Regions from separate parts of the Ochrobactrum sp. 19YEA23 genome, predicted to be linked through region 1. Evidence: riboswitches for the same ligand, from Rfam matches in the RefSeq annotation. Region 1 holds a riboswitch; each other region holds the start of a gene.

What was found. Region 1 has a riboswitch for cobalamin ahead of nrdH (glutaredoxin-like protein NrdH). Riboswitches for the same ligand answer to the same signal wherever they lie in the genome.
Region 2: it holds a riboswitch for cobalamin, as region 1 does, so the genes downstream of both, QBD01_RS20570 (CbtB domain-containing protein) here and nrdH (glutaredoxin-like protein NrdH) in region 1, are expected to answer to the same signal.
Region 3: it holds a riboswitch for cobalamin, as region 1 does, so the genes downstream of both, QBD01_RS13295 (ABC transporter substrate-binding protein) here and nrdH (glutaredoxin-like protein NrdH) in region 1, are expected to answer to the same signal.

What each region holds. Positions count from the first base shown of each region.
Region 1 is NZ_JASAMQ010000005.1:227,116-234,498, forward strand. Features, by position in the region: gene QBD01_RS14935 (MFS transporter) at 1-847, opposite strand, end outside; gene QBD01_RS14940 (LysR family transcriptional regulator) at 949-1,830, shown strand; gene QBD01_RS14945 (ABC transporter ATP-binding protein) at 1,998-3,722, shown strand; gene QBD01_RS14950 (SDR family oxidoreductase) at 3,843-4,673, shown strand; cobalamin riboswitch at 4,770-4,985, shown strand; gene nrdH (glutaredoxin-like protein NrdH) at 5,301-5,522, shown strand; gene nrdI (class Ib ribonucleoside-diphosphate reductase assembly flavoprotein NrdI) at 5,548-5,970, shown strand; gene nrdE (class 1b ribonucleoside-diphosphate reductase subunit alpha) at 5,946-7,383, shown strand, end outside.
Region 2 is NZ_JASAMQ010000009.1:60,586-67,968, forward strand. Features, by position in the region: gene cobW (cobalamin biosynthesis protein CobW) at 1-663, opposite strand, end outside; gene cobU (bifunctional adenosylcobinamide kinase/adenosylcobinamide-phosphate guanylyltransferase) at 668-1,189, opposite strand; gene QBD01_RS20565 (CbtA family protein) at 1,194-1,940, opposite strand; gene QBD01_RS20570 (CbtB domain-containing protein) at 2,084-2,272, opposite strand; cobalamin riboswitch at 2,323-2,556, opposite strand; gene QBD01_RS20575 (cobyric acid synthase) at 2,618-4,069, opposite strand; gene QBD01_RS20580 (isobutyryl-CoA dehydrogenase) at 4,440-5,597, shown strand; gene mmsB (3-hydroxyisobutyrate dehydrogenase) at 5,624-6,514, shown strand; gene QBD01_RS20590 (glycosyl transferase) at 6,956-7,383, shown strand, end outside.
Region 3 is NZ_JASAMQ010000004.1:381,571-388,953, reverse strand. Features, by position in the region: gene pdhS (cell-division control histidine kinase PdhS) at 1-2,310, opposite strand, end outside; tRNA gene QBD01_RS13310 (tRNA-His) at 2,660-2,736, shown strand; gene QBD01_RS13305 (hypothetical protein) at 2,870-3,037, shown strand; gene QBD01_RS13300 (RcnB family protein) at 3,188-3,538, opposite strand; cobalamin riboswitch at 3,718-3,967, shown strand; gene QBD01_RS13295 (ABC transporter substrate-binding protein) at 4,150-5,178, shown strand; gene QBD01_RS13290 (iron ABC transporter permease) at 5,175-6,218, shown strand; gene QBD01_RS13285 (ABC transporter ATP-binding protein) at 6,215-7,030, shown strand; gene QBD01_RS13280 (mannitol dehydrogenase family protein) at 7,174-7,383, opposite strand, start outside.

The DNA.
Region 1 (7,383 bases):
CGTAGGGCGCTGCGACAAGACGAAAGCCGATATAGTTATAGACCGTCACGAATGAACCCATGACGAGGAAGCCGATAGCGAACAGCAGTGGCAGGGCCGGATTGCGGATATGGCCAATCCATGCGCCGAGGTGAAACCGCGCATTCAGTCCCGGACGCGGGGTAAAATTCTGCGAGGAGGGCAGTAGCATCAGAAAGCCGATTGCGGCAGCGAGGCCCAGAAGCCCCATGCCTGCAAGGCCGACGCGCCAGGAGAAAAACTCAGCCAGTGTTCCGGTGATGACGCGTCCCGCCATGCCGCCGAAAGCGTTGCCAGCGATATAGAGGCCCATCGACGCGCCAAGACCGCGCGGGTCGATTTCTTCGGCAAGATAGGTCATGGCGACCGCCGGAACCCCGCCGAGCAGAAGGCCCTGTAATGCGCGCAGCGCCAGCAGCATGTGCCAGTCTGGCACAAGGGCGGCGGCGATGGTGCAAAGCGCAGAGCCGAGCAGGGAGGCAAACATCAGCGAGCGGCGACCGAAGCGTTCGGAAACGATGGCCGCAAAGAAAATAGCGAAGGCCAGAAAGCCGGTGGACACGGAAAGTGACAGGGAGCTTGCTGCGGGCGTGATGTTAAAATCATGCGCGAAGAGCGGCATCAAAGGCTGCACGCAATAGAGAAGCGAGAAGGTTGCAAAGCCCGACAGAAAGAGCGCGACACTGGCATTGCGAAATGCGGGCGTGCCCTTGACCAGATAGTGCGTTTCTTCCGGTACAGCTCCGGATGATGTTGGAGCGGTGACCAGCCGGAGGGTGCTGTCTGGTGTTCTAACGCTATCGAGACTGCGTTCTTGGACGCGGGACATGACTTTGCCTTTTCAAATCCTCCCGAGCCTTGATCTAGTCAAAAGCACATCATTTGTCTAATATATGGAACAGACGATTATGATATGTTTTGGATATACCGATGGAACTGCGCCACCTTAGATATTTCCTTGCTGTCGCCGATGAGGGCAATTTTACGCGCGCGGCGGCAAATCTCGGGATCGGTCAGCCGCCATTGAGCCAGCAGATCCGCGATCTGGAGAATGAGATCGGCGTCGCTCTCTTCCATCGTGTTCCCCACGGTGCGGAGTTGACGGCAGCAGGTACGGCCTTTCGTGAGGAAGCAAAAGCGGCGGTCGCCGCAGCGGAAAAAGCCAGGCTTGCCGCGCAGAGTGCTGCGCGCGGCGAGACAGGGCGTCTGGCCTTGGGCTTCACGGCGTCCTCGGCCTTCAATCCGGTGGTCAGCGGCACTATCCGGCAGTTTCGTGCCCGTTGGCCGGAGGTGCGACTGACACTGACCGAAATGAACACCAGTCTCCTGATGGACAAGCTTGTGCGCGGCGAAGTGGATGCAGCTTTCATCCGCCCCGGTCTGGAAAATCCCAAGGATGTGCGGATGAAGCGCTTGGCCGATGAGCCGATGCTGATCGCCTTGCCGAGCCATCATCCGCTGGCAGCCCATGAGACTTTGCCGGTTTCAGCGCTTGCCAACGAAGCTTTTGTGATGTTTCCGCGCATTGTCGGCCTCAGCCTTTATGACGATGTGGTTGCCGCCTGCCGTGATGCCGGTTTTGAAATGATCGTCGCGCAGGAAGCCCCGCAAATGCCATCGGTCGTCAATCTGGTGGCTGCTGACCTCGGCGTTTCCATCGTGCCAGCCGCGATTGCCCAGATCAGGCTCGCCGGTGTGGCCTACCGACCAATTGAAGGTGAACCGCTTTCAGCGCGCCTGGCGCTCGCCTCCATGAAGAGCAATCACTCCCCGCTGGTCGAGAATCTGATGAGCCTTTTGCCGAATCTTTAGCGGCCAGCTGTCGTAAAGTTGAGTTAAATGATCACAAATCGGTTGATCCGGCCGAATAATGAGAAAATAAACGCCACATAGTTCAAAAACTTGCTAACAGGCGTTAGGGATGGGCGCGTGTTCAGACCTCTTTGAACGTCGCCCCAAAAGTGTAAGCCGGGATTTCGATGAATAGTTTGCTGAAGCGCTTTGCTGCCTATTATGAACCGCACAAGAGCTTGTTTGCGCTTGATTTCTCAAGCGCCGTCGTTGCCGGCCTGCTGGAGCTTGCCTTTCCTGTTGCGGTGACGCTGTTCATCGACCGTCTGTTGCCGACCAATCAGCTGGGGCTGATCGCGCTCGCGGTTGCAGGGCTGTTTCTGATCTATCTCCTTAATGCCGGTTTGCAGGTCATCGTGACCTATTGGGGCCATATGCTCGGGATCAAGATCGAAACCGAGATGCGGCGCAAGGCATTCGACCATTTGCAAAAACTGTCGTTCCGTTTCTTCGATGATCAGAAGACCGGGCATCTGGTCGCCAAGCTCACCAAGGATCTGGAAGAGATCGGGGAAGTGGCCCATCACGGCCCCGAAGATCTGTTCATCGCCGTTATGACGCTGATTGGCGCTTTCGCTTTGATGCTCTGGATTCACGTTCCGCTGGCGCTGATCACGGCGTTGGTCGTCCCGCTGACGGCGATTGTGAGCATCCGCTATGGCAGCCGGATGACCTCGAACTGGCATGCACTTTATGGCCGTGTCGGCGAGTTCAATGCGCGTATCGAGGAAAATGTCGGCGGCATTCGCGTGGTACAGGCCTTCACCAATGAAGACCACGAACGCAAGCTGTTTGCCGAAAGCAATCGTAACTATCTGACCACCAAATTGCGGGCCTACAAGATCATGGCGGCTTCGATGTCGCTGTCTTATCTTTCGATGCGCTTTGTCCAGATTATCGTCATGCTGGCAGGCGCCTGGTTCGTTGTGCGCGGCCAGCTGACGGAAGGCGGTTTCGTCGGCTTCCTGCTGCTCATCGGCGTCTTCTTCCGGCCCATCGAGAAGATCAATTCGATCATCGAAAGCTATCCGAAGGGCATTGCCGGTTTCCAGCGTTATTCGGCCTTTCTCGATACGGAGCCGGATATTGCCGACAGGCCGCAAGCTGTTTCCGTGCAGCGTCTGCATGGTGATATCGAGTATAAAGACGTCAGCTTCGGTTATCGTTCGGAAAAGCCGCTGCTCGCCGATCTGACCCTGTCCATCCGCGCTGGTGAAACGGTCGCCTTTGTCGGTTCATCCGGCGCGGGCAAGACGACGATCTGTTCGCTGCTGCCGCGCTTTTATGACGTGACTGAGGGCGCGATCAGCATCGATGGCATCGATATTCGCGATATGACGCTCAAGTCGCTGCGGTCCAATATCGGTATTGTCAGTCAGGATGTATTCCTGTTTGCGGGAACAATCCGCGACAACATTGCTTATGGCAGGCTGGAGGCATCGGAGCAGGAAATCCTCGAAGCAGCGCGGCGCGCCCGTCTTGATGATGTTATCGCCGCCTTGCCTGCCGGTCTGGATACGGTTGTGGGCGAACGTGGCGTCAAGCTTTCGGGCGGCCAGAAGCAGCGTCTGGCGATTGCGCGTATTTTCCTGAAAAATCCGCCGATCCTGATTCTCGATGAAGCGACCTCGGCGCTGGACACAGAGACCGAACGCGCAATCCAGCAATCGCTTGCCGATCTTTCGCAGGGGCGTACCACGCTGGTCATCGCGCACCGGCTTGCAACCATTGTCAATGCAGATCGGATTGTCGTGGTGGAAGAAGGCCGGATTATCGAACAGGGTGTTCACGATGAACTGGTGGCTCGTTCGGGCGGCCGCTATCAGCAATTGCATGCGGCACAGGTGAACTGACCGTTAGGTGGCAAACAATCTGACGGCGGATTCTCAAAACTGTGACTGTGTCAAAATAGTTTGTTTCAGCTGGCCGCTTTCGGCGGCATAATCGTGCATCTTATCGGTAGGGAGACCGACATGGATGTAACGATTATAACGGGCGCGTCCGACGGTATCGGAGCGGAAACCGCACGCCAGATTGCGCATCGCGATCGCGCAGGGGCTGCTCTTGTTCTGGCTGCGCGTAATGTCGAGAAGCTTGAAAAGCTGGCAACAGAATTGCGGCTTGAGGGCAGCACCGTGCTGGTCGTGCCGACCGATGTTACAGATCGCAATGCCTGCATTGCCTTGATTGAAAAAGCGGCCTCGACTTTTGGCCGGATCGACACGCTGATCGTCAATGCGGGCATGTCGGCCCACGCCAATTTCGCGGAAATCAAACCGGAAGATCTGCACTGGATGCACGATCTTATGGAGTTGAATTACTTCGGCAGCATCTGGCCGATCCATGCCGCACTTCCGCACCTTGCAAAGACCAAAGGACGGATTGGGGTGGTCTCGTCTGTCGCGGGCTTGATCGGCGTGCCGGGGCGCTCGGCCTATAGTGGGACAAAGTTCGCGCTTTCCGGATTTTGCGAAGCACTTCGTTCGGAACTGGAGCCCAGCGGTATTTCCGTGACGATTGTTTATCCGGGCGTTGTGAAGACAGATATTCGCAAGGTCGGTTATGGCGCCAGCGGTGAAGCGCTGGGAACCAGCGGCGTGCGTGAAGACGATATGATGTCTGTGGAAGAAGCGGTGCGTCTCATGCTCGATGGTTTGCAGAGGCGCAAACGCGAGGTATTGATGACGCGGCAAATGCGATTGGGGCGCTGGCTCAAGCTGATCGCGCCGCGAATCGTGGATCGTATGGCGCTCAAGGCTCTGAAGCCCGAATTTCGCCCGAAGCCGATCAAACCAGCGCGATGAAGTCCGGTTATCCACGTTCTTCACAGCCATTACAAAATGGATTGCTGATTTTTCGCTTTTCACCAACTATCCGTTGACGGTCTTTTAACTTCGGCTACTATATATAGTGTTCTAGGTTCTTTCGATTCGATGAGTCGAAAGCTAAGAGGGAATTCGGTGAGTCGCCGCCATGAAGGTTGAGACGAAGCCGAAGCTGCCCCCGCAACTGTAAGCGGTGAGTTCTTGTTGATCACGTCACTGGCGTAAGCTGGGAAGACCGACAAGAGCGCTGACCCGTGAGCCAGGAGACCTGCCTTGAGCAATGAACGTCCACGGGCGGGGTGTCCGGTTGGTGTGCAATCATTGAGGCGAGATGTGCTTCTTGCCGATTGCTACTCCGAATGCCCGCTCACAAGCTTCGGGGTGAAGTCCATGTCTGACACATTGTCTAGTTTGTATTGTTCTCTCAGTTCAGGTCCACCTTTCCAGAGGTGATTTTGCGCGGTTCAGTGGTGTTCAGGCATCGCTGACTGTTCCCCGATTTTGTCCGCCTTAACGCGCATGTTCCATGCGCGAACAATCTCTTATGCGCATCTGTCCCGATGGCTTGTGCCTTTGACAGCTCGCGCCCCATCCAGTGAGGAAGAAATGAACGTCACCGTCTATAGCAAACCCGCTTGCGTCCAGTGCACCGCAACCACCCGTGCCCTCGACCGTCAGGGGATCGATTATCAGGTCATCGACATTTCTGCAGATATGGACGCTTACGATCTCGTCACGGGGCTGGGCTACCGTCAGGTGCCCGTCGTTGTGGCCGGAGAAACCCACTGGGCCGGCTTCCGTCCGGATATGATCAACGGTCTTTCGTGACCGTGGCTCTGTCATGAGCTCGGCAATGGGTCTCCTTGTCTATTTTTCCAGTCGCTCCGAAAACACACATCGTTTCGTCGAGCGGCTTGGAATGCGCGCAAGGCGCATCCCCATCCTGCAAAGGGATGAGGAAGAACCGGGCTCGTTGCAGATAGACGAACCATTCGTGCTCATGACGCCAAGCTATGGCGGCGGCGGAACCAAGGGGGCTGTGCCCAAGCCCGTCATCCGCTTTCTCAACAATGCGGGCAATCGCTCGCTGATCCGCGGCGTGATTGCCGCGGGCAACAGCAATTTCGGCGAAGCTTTCGGCATAGCCGGCAAAATAATCTCTGCCAAATGTCAGGTTCCCTATCTCTATCGCTTCGAGCTTTTGGGAACAGATGAAGACATTGGCAATGTCAGGAACGGGATGGAACGATTTTGGACACGGCAGACACAACCCTGATCCGCGAGCGCGACGCAGAGCCGGTCACGCAGGACGCGCCGCAAGCGGCGGCGTCGAACAGCCCCAAGCCCGTCAAGTCTACCGATGGGCTGGACTATCATGCGCTGAACGCGATGCTCAATCTGTATGACGATGAAGGCAAGATCCAGCTTGATCGTGACCGGCAGGCTGCGCAGCAATATTTCCTTCAGCACGTCAACCAGAACACGGTCTTCTTCCATAATCTGCGGGAGAAGCTCGATTATCTGGTGACCGAAAACTATTACGAACAGGCGGTGCTGGACCAGTACTCCTTCAATTTCGTGCGCGACCTTTTCGATGAGGCCTATGCCAAGAAATTCCGTTTCCCGACATTTCTCGGCGCTTTCAAATATTACACCAGCTACACGCTGAAAACCTTCGACGGAAAGCGCTATCTGGAGCGCTATGAAGATCGTGTCTGCATGGTGGCGCTGGCATTGGCGCGTGGCAGTGAACAGCTTGCGCGCGACCTTGTCGATGAGATTATTTCCGGTCGCTATCAGCCCGCAACACCAACCTTCCTTAATGCTGGCAAGAAACAGCGCGGCGAACTCGTGTCCTGCTTCCTGCTGCGGGTGGAAGACAATATGGAGTCCATCGGACGCTCCATCAATTCCGCATTGCAGCTGTCCAAGCGCGGCGGCGGCGTGGCCTTGAGCCTGACGAATATTCGCGAATCCGGCGCCCCGATCAAGCAGATCCAGAACCAGTCTTCGGGCATCATTCCGGTGATGAAGCTTCTGGAAGATTCATTCTCCTACGCCAATCAGCTTGGTGCGCGACAGGGTGCGGGTGCAGTTTATCTGCATGCGCATCATCCCGATATCATGCGCTTCCTCGACACCAAGCGCGAGAATGCCGACGAAAAAATCCGCATCAAGACTTTGTCGCTGGGTGTGGTGATCCCGGATATCACCTTTGAACTCGCCCGCAACAACGAGGATATGTATCTGTTCTCGCCTTATGACGTGGAGCGGGTCTATGGTCAGCCGCTGACCGAGATTTCCGTCACGGAAAAATACCGCGAAATGGTCGATGATGCGCGCATCCGCAAGCGGAAGATCAATGCGCGTGAGTTCTTCCAGGTATTGGCGGAAATTCAGTTCGAGTCCGGCTATCCCTATATCATGTTCGAGGACACGGTGAACCGCGCCAACCCGATCGACGGGCGCATCACCATGAGCAATCTGTGCTCGGAAATCCTGCAGGTCAGCGAGGCCAGCATCTTTGATGAAGACCTGTCCTATTCGCATCTGGGCAAGGATATTTCGTGCAATCTGGGTTCGCTCAACATCGCAGCCGCGATGGATTCGGCGGATTTTGGAAAGACCATCGAAACCTCCATTCGGGCGCTGACGGCAGTTTCCGATATGAGCCATATTGGCTCGGTGC
Region 2 (7,383 bases), on a different contig from region 1:
ATCAGCGCCAAGCTTGCCGAAGCTTGCGGGCACCATGTTGACGCGGCGCGACGAGCGCTCGGCAACATCAGCCTTCACGCTGTCGAGGATCGAGGCGTCGATCAGATCAGCCTTGTTGAGCACGATCAGGTCGGCAGCATGAATCTGGTCTTCAAACAGTTCTTCAAGCGGGCTCTCATGATCAAGCGATTCATCGGCAGCGCGCTGCGCATCCACCTTGTCATGATCGTCAGCAAACCGGCCTTCGGCTACAGCGGCGGCATCAATGACCGTCACCACGCCATCGACCGTGACCTGCGTCTTGATCTCCGGCCAGTTGAAGGCGGCGACCAGCGGCTGCGGCAATGCAAGGCCGGACGTCTCGATGACGATGTGATCCGGACGGTCCGGACGGTCGAGCAGCTTGGTCATGGTCGGGATGAAATCGTCGGCAACGGTGCAGCAAATGCAGCCATTGTTGAGTTCGATCACGTCTTCCTCGCGGCAGGTCTCGATACCGCAACCTTTCAGAATGCCGCCATCGACACCAAGATCACCAAATTCATTGATAATCAGCGCAATGCGCTTGCCATTGGCGTTTTCAAGCAGATTGCGGATCATCGTGGTCTTGCCCGACCCGAGAAACCCGGTGATCACGGTAGCCGGTATCTTTTGACCCTGCATAAAATTATCCCTTCATCTTGAGCGGCAAACCTGCCGCCATGAAATAAACTTCGTCTGCCGCTGCAGCGATGGCCTGATGCAGAAAACCTGCATGATCGCGAAATTCCCGCGCCATGCGATTTTCGGGCACGATGCCGAGCCCAACTTCGTTGGACACAAAAACCACCGGCCCGCCGAGGGCCGAAAGCACAGCAACCAGATCGTGTGATTCCGCGGCGATGTCGCGCTCGGCCATCATAAGATTGGTGACCCAAAGGGTCAGGCAGTCAACCAGCATGAATCTGGTCGATTGCGTGTGTTGCAGAAGTGCGCTCTTCAGATCGAGCGGCTCTTCTACGGTCTGCCATTGCGTGCCGCGTCGGTCGCGATGCACCGCAATACGGCTTTCCATTTCTCCGTCGAAGGCGCGCCCCGTCGCCAGATAGACCGGCTGAAGCCCGGAGGCTTCAACCAGCTTTTCGGCATAGGACGACTTACCCGAACGGGCTCCGCCAAGAACAAAGGTGATTTTTCCGGGCAGAGCCACGCTATCAGCCTTCCAGTTCGGATGTGGCGTAATGCTGGATGAACCAGCCAAGCGCCAGACCGATCACCGCCCACATGAACAGGTTCGTCGCCAGCGAAGCGACCGCATATTGCGATGCGAGCAGCGACGGAATTGGCGACGCAATATCCTCTGGATGCGGCGCGCCATAGACCTGCGGGGCAATGATTGCGACAAGACCGAGCAATTTTGCCCAGATTTCGTCGCGCAGCACGATCAGATAGAGACCGACACCACTGAGTACGACCGTCGAAATCCACCAGAGCTGGCGCTGGGCGAGATCAGCCGCTGGCATTGCCGGCAGTTCCGGCGACAAACCGAGCGCAGGCATAAACGCCACTGCAAAGAAACCGGCCATGCCCCAATACAGGCCGTTCCGCACTGTGATTGGACGACCGAGCAGCAGCGCAATGCCGCCAAGCAGAAGAGCAAAACCAGAACCGGCAACCAGGTTGGCCAGGATCGTATTGCCAAGACGGCCGAACGGCAGTTCTGCCCCGGCTTCTTCTTCGGCTGGTGCGGCAGCTGCCGCATGATCATGGGCAGGAGCTTCGGCACCGGCCTGTTCATGCGGCGCGGCTTCAGCCGGTCCATGACTATGGCCGCCGCCAGCCTCTTCATAAACTTCCGCCTGCAGAATAAGTGGAACGGTCTTGAGATACATGGCAGGCGTCACCAGAAGCCCTGCCAGAAGGCCCGCAGCAAGCGTAGCCAAAAGATAACGGATCAACATTTTAGTCCCCCAACTGCAAAAAATCGCCGATAGCCACAGCCATCGGACGCAAAGCAGTGTCAGCTTCCTTGAAAAACACGTCTACGTTCATTCCCCACGCAAACCGGCACGTAAACGCCGTTCGCAATGTCGACGCTAAAGCATCAATGGCAAGGAAAACCGTAAGAATGGCGGGTATCGTGCGCTGAATCGTGCAGCGTGTCCGAATGCGCAAGTCCAACGCCATAGACGAGGAAGGCGCCAAGGAGCAGGGAAACCACAGCCGTACCAAGACGCGCAGCCAAAGGTAGAGATACAGTGGTGGAGACAGAATTATTTATACGTGCGGCCATGACAACCTCCGTGCAGGCAGCAGGGAAAAACCTCCCATGGGGCGCGGGTAAAATACCCTTCTGCAACAGGCAGGTCTCCTGGCTCACGGGTCGTCGGAAATGTCACCGCCTTCCCGGAACTTTAAGTTCCAGTGGCTGCCGGTTGCCCGGCTTGGCTTCATTCCTCTCCGCTCTACAGTCGCGGGGTCGGCTGCGATAAAGACGCCCGAATTGGGTCCGTCCTTCGCATTCCCTCTTGGTCCCACCGGATTCGTCCGGCGAAAACCTGTCACATAGTTGGACATTAGGCCTTTGCTAAAGCACCGTCAATCGGGCTTGCGGGCAGAGTGGGACGCCTGAACAGCATCATTTCAAAGAAAACAGCGCGTCGATATCGAGACAGGCTTCCAGCCCTTCCGCCAGCTCATCCAGCGCTGTTTCAACGCTCATGCGATAATTGCCAGCACCGCCTTCGATACCCAGCGTGGCGAGAAATTGCTGCCGGAAACGATCTGCGCCGAAAACGCCGTGCAGATAGGTCCCCATAATCCGGCCATTCGGAGAGACCGCACCGTCATCATGATCCCCGATGCGCGCAAAAGGCCTGAACATATCGGCCCCTGTTGTGCGCCCGATATGGATTTCATAGCCTTCCAGCGGCGTATCATAAAGCAATGAACTCGCTTCAACATTGCGGACGACTTTTTCCGGCTCCATGACGGTTTCAATATCCAGCAGCCCCAAACCTTCCGCTTCGCGCACCTGCCCTTCGATCCCATGCGGATCGCGGATGCTGCGCCCCAGCATCTGAAAACCGCCGCAGATACCGAGTACATGTCCGCCGCGTTTTACGTGCCCAGCCAGATCGCGATCCCAACCGTTTTCACGGAACGCCAGCAGATCGGCAATGGTGGACTTTGTTCCGGGCAGCACGACCAGACCGGCATCGGACGGAAGCGGCGTACCGGGCGGCACCATGACCACCTCCACGGCGGGTTCGACCTTCAGCGGGTCCAGATCGTCGAAATTGGCGATGCGCGGCAACATCGGAACCGCAACTTTGAGCGCCTTGTCAGCGCTGCGCACGGCACGCTCCAAAACCACCGAATCTTCGGCAGGTAATCGGGAAACAGCCTTGAGCCATGGAACCACACCGAACGAACGCCAGCCGGTAAAGCGTTCTATCGCTTCCAACCCGTCGTCGAACAGAGAAATGTCACCACGAAACTTGTTGATGATGAACCCGCGCACCATGGCGCGATCTTCTTCCGGCAGGATTGTGTGGGTCCCGACCAGCGACGCGATCACCCCGCCCCGGTCGATGTCACCGACCAGCACCACCGGCACATTGGCCCGCGTTGCAAAGCCCATATTGGCGATATCTCCGGCCCGAAGATTAATTTCCGCTGGAGAGCCTGCTCCTTCAATCAGCACAAGGTCTGCACCTTCGCTGACGATGGAAAAGGACTCCATCACCGAGGCCATTAGCTGCGGCTTCAATTCCTGATAATACCGCCCGCGCGCTTCGCCGCGCACCTGGCCCTGCACTACGATCTGGCTGCCCATATCGGTCTGAGGTTTCAGCAAAACCGGGTTCATATGCACAGACGAAGGAATGCCCGACGCCAGCGCCTGTAGCCACTGGGCACGACCGATTTCCCCGCCGTCATCACTGACCGCAGCATTGTTGGACATGTTCTGAGGCTTGAACGGACGGACTTTCAGCCCACGATTGCGCGCCACACGACAGAGCCCCGCGACAAGCACGCTCTTGCCGACATCAGACCCCGTTCCCTGAAACATAATTGCCCGTACCATCTGACCTGCGTAGCCGAAACGGTAAGCCATGGCAATCTGGGTCTAAGCCTGCGCCTCACAGCACATCCAACGCGCTTCGCGATGCCCCTTCTATGCAAAAATGCGCATCAGTTTATTACAAATGTGAGCAAGATTATTCCAATGGAGCGTTGGCAGTGTTCCGGTCTTATGCTCTAGTCGGCTCAAGTATCTGATCCAAAAGTCACCATGCCGGTCTACAAATGGCAATTTCTGCGCTTCCGGTGCTCACGTACCCAAATGTACGCTGCGCTCCGGTTCTCGAAATCACCATTTTCGCCACGGCCTGCTGCTTTTTGATCCAGATACCCGGAGGAGCGGTACTCAACTTTTAAAGCTGAGGGAGGAAACCATGGATGCTGCCGAACAGAACCAGTTCGAGCTGAACGAAGAACAGTTCGCCATTCAGGAGATGGCGCGCGGCTTTGCCAGCGACCGAATTGCACCCCACGCGCTGCAATGGGACCGTGACAAGCATTTCCCTGTCGATGCGCTTCGCGAGGCGGGATCGCTCGGCATGGGCGGCATCTATGTCCGCGAGGATGTGGGTGGATCGGCACTGAAACGTATGGATGCCGTGCTTATTTTCGAGGCGCTTGCCGCCGCCTGCCCGTCATTCTCAGCCTTTGTCTCCATACACAACATGGCTGCGTGGATGATCGACACATTCGGCAACGAGACGCAACGCCAGCAGTTCCTGCCCAGTCTCACATCCATGGACTGGCTGGCCAGTTACTGCCTGACGGAACCGGGTTCCGGTTCGGACGCAGCCGCCCTTCGCACCCGCGCCACGCGGGATGGCGATCACTATGTCATCAGTGGTGCAAAGCAGTTTATTTCCGGTGCCGGAGAGACCGACATTTACGTCACCATGGTGCGTACCGGCGAGGACGGTCCCAAAGGCATTTCCACCCTCGTTGTGCCGAAAGATGCACCCGGCCTGTCCTTCGGCGCTAACGAATACAAGATGGGCTGGAACTGCCAGCCGACGCGAACAGTCATTTTCGACAACTGCCGTGTACCGGTGGAAAATCGGCTTGGCGAAGAAGGCACAGGCTTCAAGATCGCCATGGCCGGTCTCGACGGCGGACGGCTGAATATCGGAGCCTGCTCGCTTGGCGGCGCGCAATCTGCACTCGACAAGGCGCTTGAATATTGCGGCGAGCGCAAGGCCTTCGGACAAACAATAGACCGTTTTCAAGCCTTGCAGTTTCGCCTTGCCGATATGGAAACGGAGCTTTCAGCTGCGCGCATGCTGCTTTACGCCGCCGCAAGCAAGCTCGACCGCAAAACCCACGATGCGGGCAAATGGTCAGCCATGGCCAAGCGGTTTGTGACCGACACCGGCTTCAACATCGCCAATGAAGCGCTGCAGCTCTTTGGCGGCTACGGTTATCTCCACGATTACGGGATCGAAAAGCTGGTCCGAGACCTGCGCGTGCACCAGATTCTGGAGGGGACCAACGAAATCATGCGCGTGATCATTGCCAGGCATATGATCGGTCGCTGAACAGCACTTATACGGAGGAATTTATCATGGCCACTATCGCATTTATCGGCCTCGGTAATATGGGCGGCCCGATGGCCGCAAATCTGGTCAAGGCCGGACACACGGTGCGCGGGTTCGATTTGTTGCCGCAGCATCTTGAAGAGGCACGCGCCAATGGATTGCAGATCGCGACCAGCGCGGTGGAGGCCGTTGCGGATGTCGACACGGTCATCACCATGCTGCCTGCTGGCAAGCATGTTCTCGCGGTTTATGAGGAAATCGCCCCTAAGGCGCGAAAAGATTCAGTTTTTATCGATTGCTCCACAATCGACGTGGATTCTGCCCGCAAGGCGCACGCGCTTGCGGCAAGTCATGGACATCTCTCCATCGATGCGCCGGTTTCGGGCGGCACCGGTGGTGCAGCCGCAGGCACACTGACTTTTATGGCAGGCGGCAGTGACAAGGCCTTCGAGCGTGGCGAACCAATCCTCAAGCCAATGGCTGGCAAGATCGTGCATTGCGGCGGCGACGGAGCCGGACAGGCTGCCAAGATCTGCAACAATATGATTCTCGGCATTTCGATGATCGGCGTCAGTGAAGCCTTCGTGCTGGCCGAGAAGCTCGGCCTTTCACATCAGGCGCTTTTCGATGTGGCTTCCACATCCTCGGGCCAGTGCTGGTCGCTCACCACTTATTGTCCGGTCCCGGGGCCGGTTCCGACCTCGCCAGCAAACCGTGATTACAAGCCGGGCTTTGCCGCAACGCTGATGCTGAAGGATTTGAAGCTTTCGCAGGAAGCTGCGAAAAGCGCTGGCGCGGAAACTCCGCTTGGCGCCCATGCGGAGGCGATTTATTCACTGTTCGACAGTGAAGGCCATGGCGGCGACGACTTTTCCGGCATTATCAACCATCTGCGCGAAAAATCCGGAGCAAAGTAAAAAAAAGATCACATGCATGAAAAAACTTGCCTCAAAAAGGCAATGTTTAGATTTGCTTAATCGTCTGCTAACCGTACGGTAACGATGTTCGGATAAAAAGGAGCACGAGACAGGCTAAACCTCTCTCGCTGCTCCGGATCTGGTATTGCGTACCGGAGCTTTATGTATCTCTCACCAGCGTTTTTTCGGTGAGATTGCCATGCGTAGTTGGCAAAACCGTGCGCCGTAAGGCAGCGCGGTTTTTGCCGTAAACGAAAATTTTATCAAATATTGTCCGCATATTTCGATTGATTGGCGCTTCGCGGATTGAAATCCGACCATAATTTTGTGAAATGTAGCAGCCTGTTTGCGCCCATCTGGGGCACATCGTTCAGCATCGGGACTTCAAGCTTGACCGCATTAAGACAAACCGCGTCTACCGCAGACAAAGAAATATTGGGATTGCCTTGGGCGGTCCTATTCGTCGTGTGCTATTTCGTGTTCCAGGCCGTTCTGGTGACTTATATCTCCAACGGTGCTGGACTCGATGATGCGGAACAGCTCGCCAATATAGGTTATCTCGACTGGGGCTATGGCGGCTCGCAACCGCCGCTCTATACGTGGACGACCAATCTTGCCGCCTCCGTGCTAGGCACGTCGATGTTGACGCTTCAGATCGTGAAGTTCGGCATGCTGGCAAGCCTTTTCCTCAGCGTTTTTGGCGCGATGCGGCTCCTCGGCTTCTCGCGTGTTGTCGCCTCGGCCAGCATGCTCGGCCTGTTTCTCATTCCACAAATCGGCTGGGAATCGCAGCGCGCCCTGACCCATTCGGTCGCGGGCACAGCGGGATGCGGATGGACCTTCCTGGCCTTTGCCTGGCATATGCGCAA
Region 3 (7,383 bases), on a different contig from region 1:
ATAATCCATTGCCGCGCGCTGGCTTTCGATGGCGAACAGCATGGAGAAGAACTTGCCTTCCGTCTCGTCACGGTCATAGCCGAAGAGAGCGGAAGCAGAATGGTTCATCGAACGGATGCGCCCTTCCGGGTCGATCAGCACGACGCCATCGGTCGCCGTATCGAGGATGGTTTTCAGCTCATCCACATGGGCTTCCAGCGCCTGCTTTTCCTCATCATCGGTGACGGATTGCGGAACGGTTGCTTCGACAGGCGCAATTGCGGCTGGCGTCTCGGCAACAGGCATGAGGCTCAGCAACAAGGCGCGACCGCCCTGCCATGCAATAGCATTCAGATGCGCATCGACCGGCTGTTCGCTGCCATCGGCATGACGCAACACCATGCCCTGACGCGGCGCATGGTCGTCGCTTTCACTGTTGAACAGCGCTTCCACACCGCCCGCATGGCGGATGTCTTCAATGGCATCATAGCCGGTGAGATCAAGCAGCGCCTGATTGACGTAATGCACTTCGTCGCCGGAATGAATGATTACGGGAACCGGCAGATTGGCCAACAGGGCCGTCTCATCGATGGCAGCCGGTTCATGAGCATCGTTGTCGGCAGGGCTTTCGACCTGCTGCTCTTCGCGCTGCGAAACCGTGGACTGCTCAACGGGAATTTCTGCAATCGGAGCGGCAGGTTCGATAATTGGTGCCGCCGGGACTGATTCAGCGGCGACCTCTTCCTGTGCCACGACAGGAGTGTCAGCAGGCACATTGGAAGTCGCGTCAGCCTGCGAGCTGGAAAGACCCTGCTTGCGCAGGCGGTCAGCGATTTCGCGGAACGCATTGCGCTCGGTTTTGGTCAGTCCACCTTCCGGACGCTGTTCGCGCTCTCTGACTTTCAGGAGTTTCGCCTGATCAGCCGCGACCTTTTCCTGTGCAGCCGTATTCAGCAGGTTGATCACCTTGTCTGAATCGCGGCGTCCGGCTGTTGGCGCGATGTTGAGCGGTGGCTTCGGCAGCGTATCGCCGGGATGATCGTCATTGGCGATTTCTTCGGTCAGCGCCAGCACATCGTCGTCAGAGCTATCGCTGTTGACGGCATCCTGAATTTCAGGCTTGCGCTTTTGCGGAATCCCGCCAGCCAGCGCGAGGCCGATCTCTTCCGGGTCTTCCACTGCTTCGTCAGGGCGCACCAGACCAAAGCCGCGGAAACCGATGAACACGCGATCGCGGGAATAGACCGGTAGCGCGGCCAGTTCCACCGGCACGCGCAGATTGGTGCCTTCGACCGGCCACATCAGGCGTTTGCCCGACCATGTGTCGCGCTTGCTCAGCAGCGATGCAATGCTGCCATCGTGATCGAAGCCGAACACATTGGCGACGTCGCTGAAACGGCGTCCGGTTACATCAGCGGAATTGGGGCCGACGGTAATGCCGAACTCCGGCGAAATTTCGCTGAAAACGCCGTCGGCACTGGTCTTCCAGATGAAGCGGGCAGGTGGTGCATCGCGGTCGAACTGGAAGCCCTGCGGCTTTGGCGTTTCGGCTGCGGACTCGTTGACGGCTTCAGCCATTGGCGCAGCGACCGTCTCTTCCTGAACGGTTGCTTCTTGTTCAGGAAGCATCTCTTCAAGAATTTCTTCCGCGCCTTCAGGCGACTGGACAACGGGTTTCGCCGCGACCTGTGCCGGGGCTTCGGCGACGATGCACAGAAGATGCAGCGCGGGTGCGTCGATCAGCCGGGCGATTGCGCCCGGTACGGACTGGCGTCCCGCACGGATGCGGCGCTTGACGATGCGGTCAGGCGTATCGGCCGCTTCCACGACCAGATCTTCAAGCGTTGCAGCGGAAATATCGAGCGCGGCGAAGCGCTTGCTTGCCGCGATGACCTTGCAGTCGGCATCGATCAGCGCGACATGCGTGTCGTCATCGCTCAGACCGGCGATGATGTCTTCCGCATTGCTCGATGCGCCGCTGGTGGTAATCACGAGACCGGCTATCCCATCGGGCAGAACAATGTGGGAAATCCAAAGGCGCGTCAGTTCCGAACGCAGGCCGCCGCCAAGGCGCACCGATACAGCGCGGGGTTCTGCGCTGTTATCGTCGCTGGCGGCTGCGATCTGACGGCGTGCGGCGACAGGCAGATCGATTGCGCTGCCGATCATATCCTCGATACGGTCGAAGCCGAACAGTCTGGCTCCGGCGCCGTTTACCCAAAGCACAGCCGACAGATCGCGTGTCAGCACGATCTGCGCATCGCCTTTGGCAAAGCCTTCGCGGATAGCATCCAGCGCGGCAATATCGATGAATGGGTATGATCCAGACATACCGGTCCTTATCTGTTCTTTCGACCGCCCCGTCGTAGCCATTAACCGCCTGTTAATAAGCTCACTGAGGCCGCGGGTCCATATTTCCATACGGTATGAGCCCGATTTTCTATTTCATTAGTTAATGCCGGAATGGCAATTTTACAGGTTGTGCCCGATATTTCGGTTGTTCACAGCCAGCCACCTGCAATGGTTACCAGTCTCTGTAGAATATGGGTGGAATTCGACATTGAATCAGACAATTGGGAATTTCTGAAAAAAGAGCGCTATAATCGCTTGCAATATGGATCGATTCTCCGTATGTGACCCCCTGTCGGCGGCGCTGAGGCGCTTGATCCGGCAAAGGTACGCGGTCGTAGCTCAGTTGGTTAGAGCGCAGGATTGTGGCTCCTGAGGTCGTTGGTTCAACTCCAACCGACCGTACCATTTCTCTCTCAGGCCATTTCACTAACACATTGAGTTTACTGCGGGATTGGACAATCTCGCCGTGACGCCGTTGTCGCTTGCGGCAAACTTGGCTACATTCTCGGCTTTGAAGGCTATATTCAAGGACCTCGCAATGATCGGATGCATGCCGCCGCTTATCCTGCTGATTTTGGGGGCTGGCATTGGTGCATTGATCGGCGGCAGCACCGATGCTGTTTATGGCGGGCTTGTCGGCCTTGCCATCGGGCTTGTTGTGATGGTCATTCTTATATGGATATTGATGAAAGCCCGCAATCGATAGGCCGCTTTACCCGACCGCCACGAGTGAGTTTTATCGGCGTATGTACGTTTGGTAAGCCAATTCCGGTTGCAGTTTTCCAGGAAAACAACAAAGGCCAGAGCTGAGCTCTGGCCTTTGTTTGTAAATACTGGAGGTCAAATCTGGCTGGGCTTAACGGCCAGCGAGAATGCCTGCAATGATACCGGTTGCGGTGGTGACAAGCAGGAACTGGTTGTCGACTTTCACCCAGCGCTGGCCCGGACCCGGACGGCGGAGGCCGTAGCGATTGTAGTCGCGCACTTCCGGATGACGACGCCAGTCATTGTAACGCTGGCCCTTGGACCAATGCTGACGGCCATGATCACGACGATCATTGCGGCCGAATTCCTTGCCATGCGACGGGCGTGGCTTCTGCTCCATGCGGTGCGGACCCGGCTTGCGCTGATAATCCTGCGCCTGTGCTGCCAGCGGCGCGCCGATGAAGGAAAGGGCTACGGCTGCAAGAATGACTTTTTTGAACATCATGTTCTCCTTTGCTGTGGGGTGGACAATATTGGGAGACGAGTGAACGGAAGATGAATGGCAGCATTTTGAAACATTAAATAAAATCAATGTGATATTAACGCTTTGTTAACCATGGCTTTATGTGTGTCGAAACCTGTTCGATCAGGATGGAAACACTTGACCGGTCCGGCATCGGAACGTAATAGTGTTACGACGGTTCCCCGACCGAGAGTGAAGGGGATTAATAGGGAACACGGTGAGGACGACCCGAAAAGGGACCAAGACCGTGGCTGCCCCCGCAACTGTAAGCGGATTGCTGTCCATCCTCGTGACGCCAACAGGCGTCATGCCACTGAGCTTGATCGTGCGAAGCACGAAAGGCGCGGGAAGGCAGATGGAAGCGACTATCCGCAAGCCAGGAGACCTGCCGTCATAGGGCCTTGAGCCCACCATCATCCATTGTCACGGGCGGGGATGCCCGGAGCAGGAGCAGGTTATGACAGCACATCGCGCTGCAAAGCGCCTTTTTACATCGTCATTCATATCCCCGGATATCTCCGTTTGCTCACGGTGCCTTATCGCTGCCGCCCGCTGACGTGGCCACATCTTTCATTATTTCGGGGATTCTCATGACATTCCACGGCAAGACGTCGTTCCGCGCAGCGCTATGCGCTCTTTCATTGTTCGCAGGCGTGCCGGCACTTCAGGCTGCAGAAACGCAATATCCGCTGACGCTGAAGAACTGCGGACGCGACGTTACTTTCAAACAGGCCCCGACGCGCGCGGTGGCTGTTGGCCAAAGCAGCACGGAAATTCTGTACAGCCTCGGTCTCGGCGATAAGGTGGTCGGCACGGCAGTGTGGTTTGGCCCGGTGCTCAAGGGCTTTGAAGAGGTCAATGCCAAGGTCAAGCGGCTGGCCGATAACGATCCGAGCTTTGAAAGCGTTCTGGCGCAGAAACCTGATATCGTGACGGCGGATTTCCAGTGGCATGTCGGACCGAACGGCATCGTCGCCAAGCCGGAACAGTTCGAGGAACTGGGCATACCAGCCTATACGTCGCCTTCGGATTGCGTCGGCAAGGATAATTCCGGCGGTGGCGATGGCGTGCGCACGGCAGCCTTCACGATGGATGTCGTCTATCAGGAAATCGGTGAGCTGGCCGCGATCTTCAATGTGCAGGATCGTGGTGAAAAGCTCATTGCCGAACTGAAAGGGCGTGAAGAAGCGGCGCGCAGCAAGATTGGCGCCAGCGGCGGCAAGCTGTCGGCGGCTGTCTGGTTCTCCAGCACGCAGATCGACGCCGACCCCTATATCGCCGGAAAGTTCGGCGCTCCGGCCTATATTCTGTCAGCGCTTGGCATCAAGAATGTGGTCGACAGCGAAGAAGAGTGGCCGACGGTCGGCTGGGAGACGATTGCAAAGTCCAACCCGTCGATGATCGTTGCTGCCAAGCTGGATCGCCGCCGCTATCCGGCGGACGATATTGCCGTGAAGCACAAGTTCCTCGAAAGCGATCCGGTGACGAGCCTGATGCCTGCCGTAAAGGGCGGTCATGTCTTCGACATGGATGCGCAGTCAATGAGCACGTCATTGCGGGTGATTGAAGGCATTGAAACGCTGGCGGCGGCCATCGCTGCCTCGGACCTCAACAAATGACGGCATTGGTGGCCATAGGAAGGCTTCCTTTCAGCAACAAGGTGAGCGCCGGGGTTCTGGCGCTCATTCTGTTGCTTGCCGCCCTGTGGCTGGGCGCGGCGATTGGTGAAACCGCCATACCGCTGGATGTGGTGGCGAAGACCGTCGCCAACCGGCTGTGGCATGCAGGCTATGTGCTCGATCCCATCGATGAGGGGATCGTGTGGAGCTATCGTCTCAGCCGCGCCGTGGTGGCGGCATGCTGCGGCGCGGCGCTGGCGCTTTCCGGCGTTGTGCTGCAATCGCTGCTGCGCAATTCGCTTGCCGATCCGTATATTCTGGGCATTTCCGCCGGGGCATCGACCGGGGCTGTCAGCGTTGCCATTCTTGGCATTGGCGCTGGCGTTCTCACGCTTTCGCTGGGCGCATTCATCGGGGCGATACTCGCCTTCGTTCTGGTTTCACTGCTGGCGCTGAAAGCCGGGCGCGGCAACAGCGCCATCATTCTGGCTGGTATAGCCGGCTCGCAGCTTTTCAACGCGCTGACCTCGTTCATCGTGACAAAGGCCGCCAATGCCGAACAGGCGCGGGGCATCATGTTCTGGCTGCTCGGCAATCTTTCCGGCGTGCGCTGGCCCGATGTGACGCTGGCGCTGCCTGCCTGCCTGATCGGCCTGATCATCTGCCTCTGGCATGCCCGCGCGCTCGATGCTTTCACCTTTGGCGCAGAATCCGCCGCTTCGCTCGGCATTCCGGTGCGGCGCGTCTATGCGGTGCTGATTGGCGCTAGCGCCATGATGACGGCGGTGATGGTCTCCATCGTCGGGTCCATCGGCTTTATCGGCCTTGTCATTCCCCACGCGGCGCGGATGATTGTCGGCGTGCGACATGGCGCACTATTGCCGGTCAGTGCGTTGATCGGCGCAATTTTCATGATCGCCGCCGATATCGTGTCGCGCATTATCGTGCCGGGACAGGTGCTGCCCATCGGGGTTGTGACAGCGCTGGTTGGCGCTCCGGCCTTTGCGCTGCTGCTCGGACAGAGGAGGGCGCGCGCATGATGCTGTCGGCGCAAAATGTTTCCTGGATGGCGGGCGGCGCGGAAATCCTGAGCGGCGTCTCGCTTGAGGTGATTGAAGGCGAGTTTCTCGGCATTATCGGACCGAACGGCTCCGGCAAGACGACACTTCTGTCACTGCTTTCGGGGCTGAAGCGTCCGCGTAGCGGTGCGGTGCAACTCGGTGAAGCGCCGATTGAGCGTTTCAACCGCCGCGAGATTGCGCGCATGTTGGCGCTGGTCGAGCAACAGGCGGAAACGACCGAGCGCATCACGGCGCGACAGGCGGTGGAGCTTGGCCGCACGCCCTATCTCGGCGCACTTTCGCCGTGGTCTGCTGAAGATGACGCCATCGTCGATCATGCGCTGGCGCATGTGGATATGACGCATCTGGCCAAACGCAACTGGCATACGCTGTCGGGCGGGGAACGCCAGCGCCTGCATATTGCTCGCGCTCTGGCGCAGCAGCCGCGCATCTTGCTGCTGGACGAGCCGACCAATCACCTCGATATTGGGCACCAGATCGGGCTTCTCGATCTCGTCCGTCGGCAAAGCCAGACCAACGGGCTGACCGTGGTGGCAGCGCTGCACGATCTCAACCATGCCGCCATGTTCTGCGACCGCATTGCGGTGATGGACAAGGGACGGTTGGTGGCGCTCGGCGCACCGCGAGACGTGTTAACGGCGGAGCGTATCCGTTCCGTGTTTGGTGTCGATGTGGAGGTCGAGCATATGGGTGCCAGCGGTTGTCATATCCGCTATTGCGCACCGGGGCATGTGCATGAAGCGCCGGTGCTGCAACTGCGTACAGCTTAGCACTACAGTTGCATTCTTCGTGATGCCGGTCTGCAACGAGCAATTTCCTGCGCTCCGGTGCTCACGTACCCTTAAGTACGCTCCGCTCCGGTGCTCAAAAATCACTCGTTTCGCCGCGGCCTGACGAATTTGCAACTGTAGTGCTAGTTTAAAGCGGCTTTCAAGCGGCGCTGCTCCAGTCCGAGCCCCAATTCTTCCGCGCGGGCAATGATCGGAGCAAAGCGGCGCTGCTTCTTTTCCTCGTGATTGGAAGCAATGTCGGCAATGCGGTGCTTCAGGAACGGGTTGAGAAAACGCTCGCGAACGGAAACCACATAAGCTTCCGCCGCATCGCCAAGTCCATCGGCTGCGAA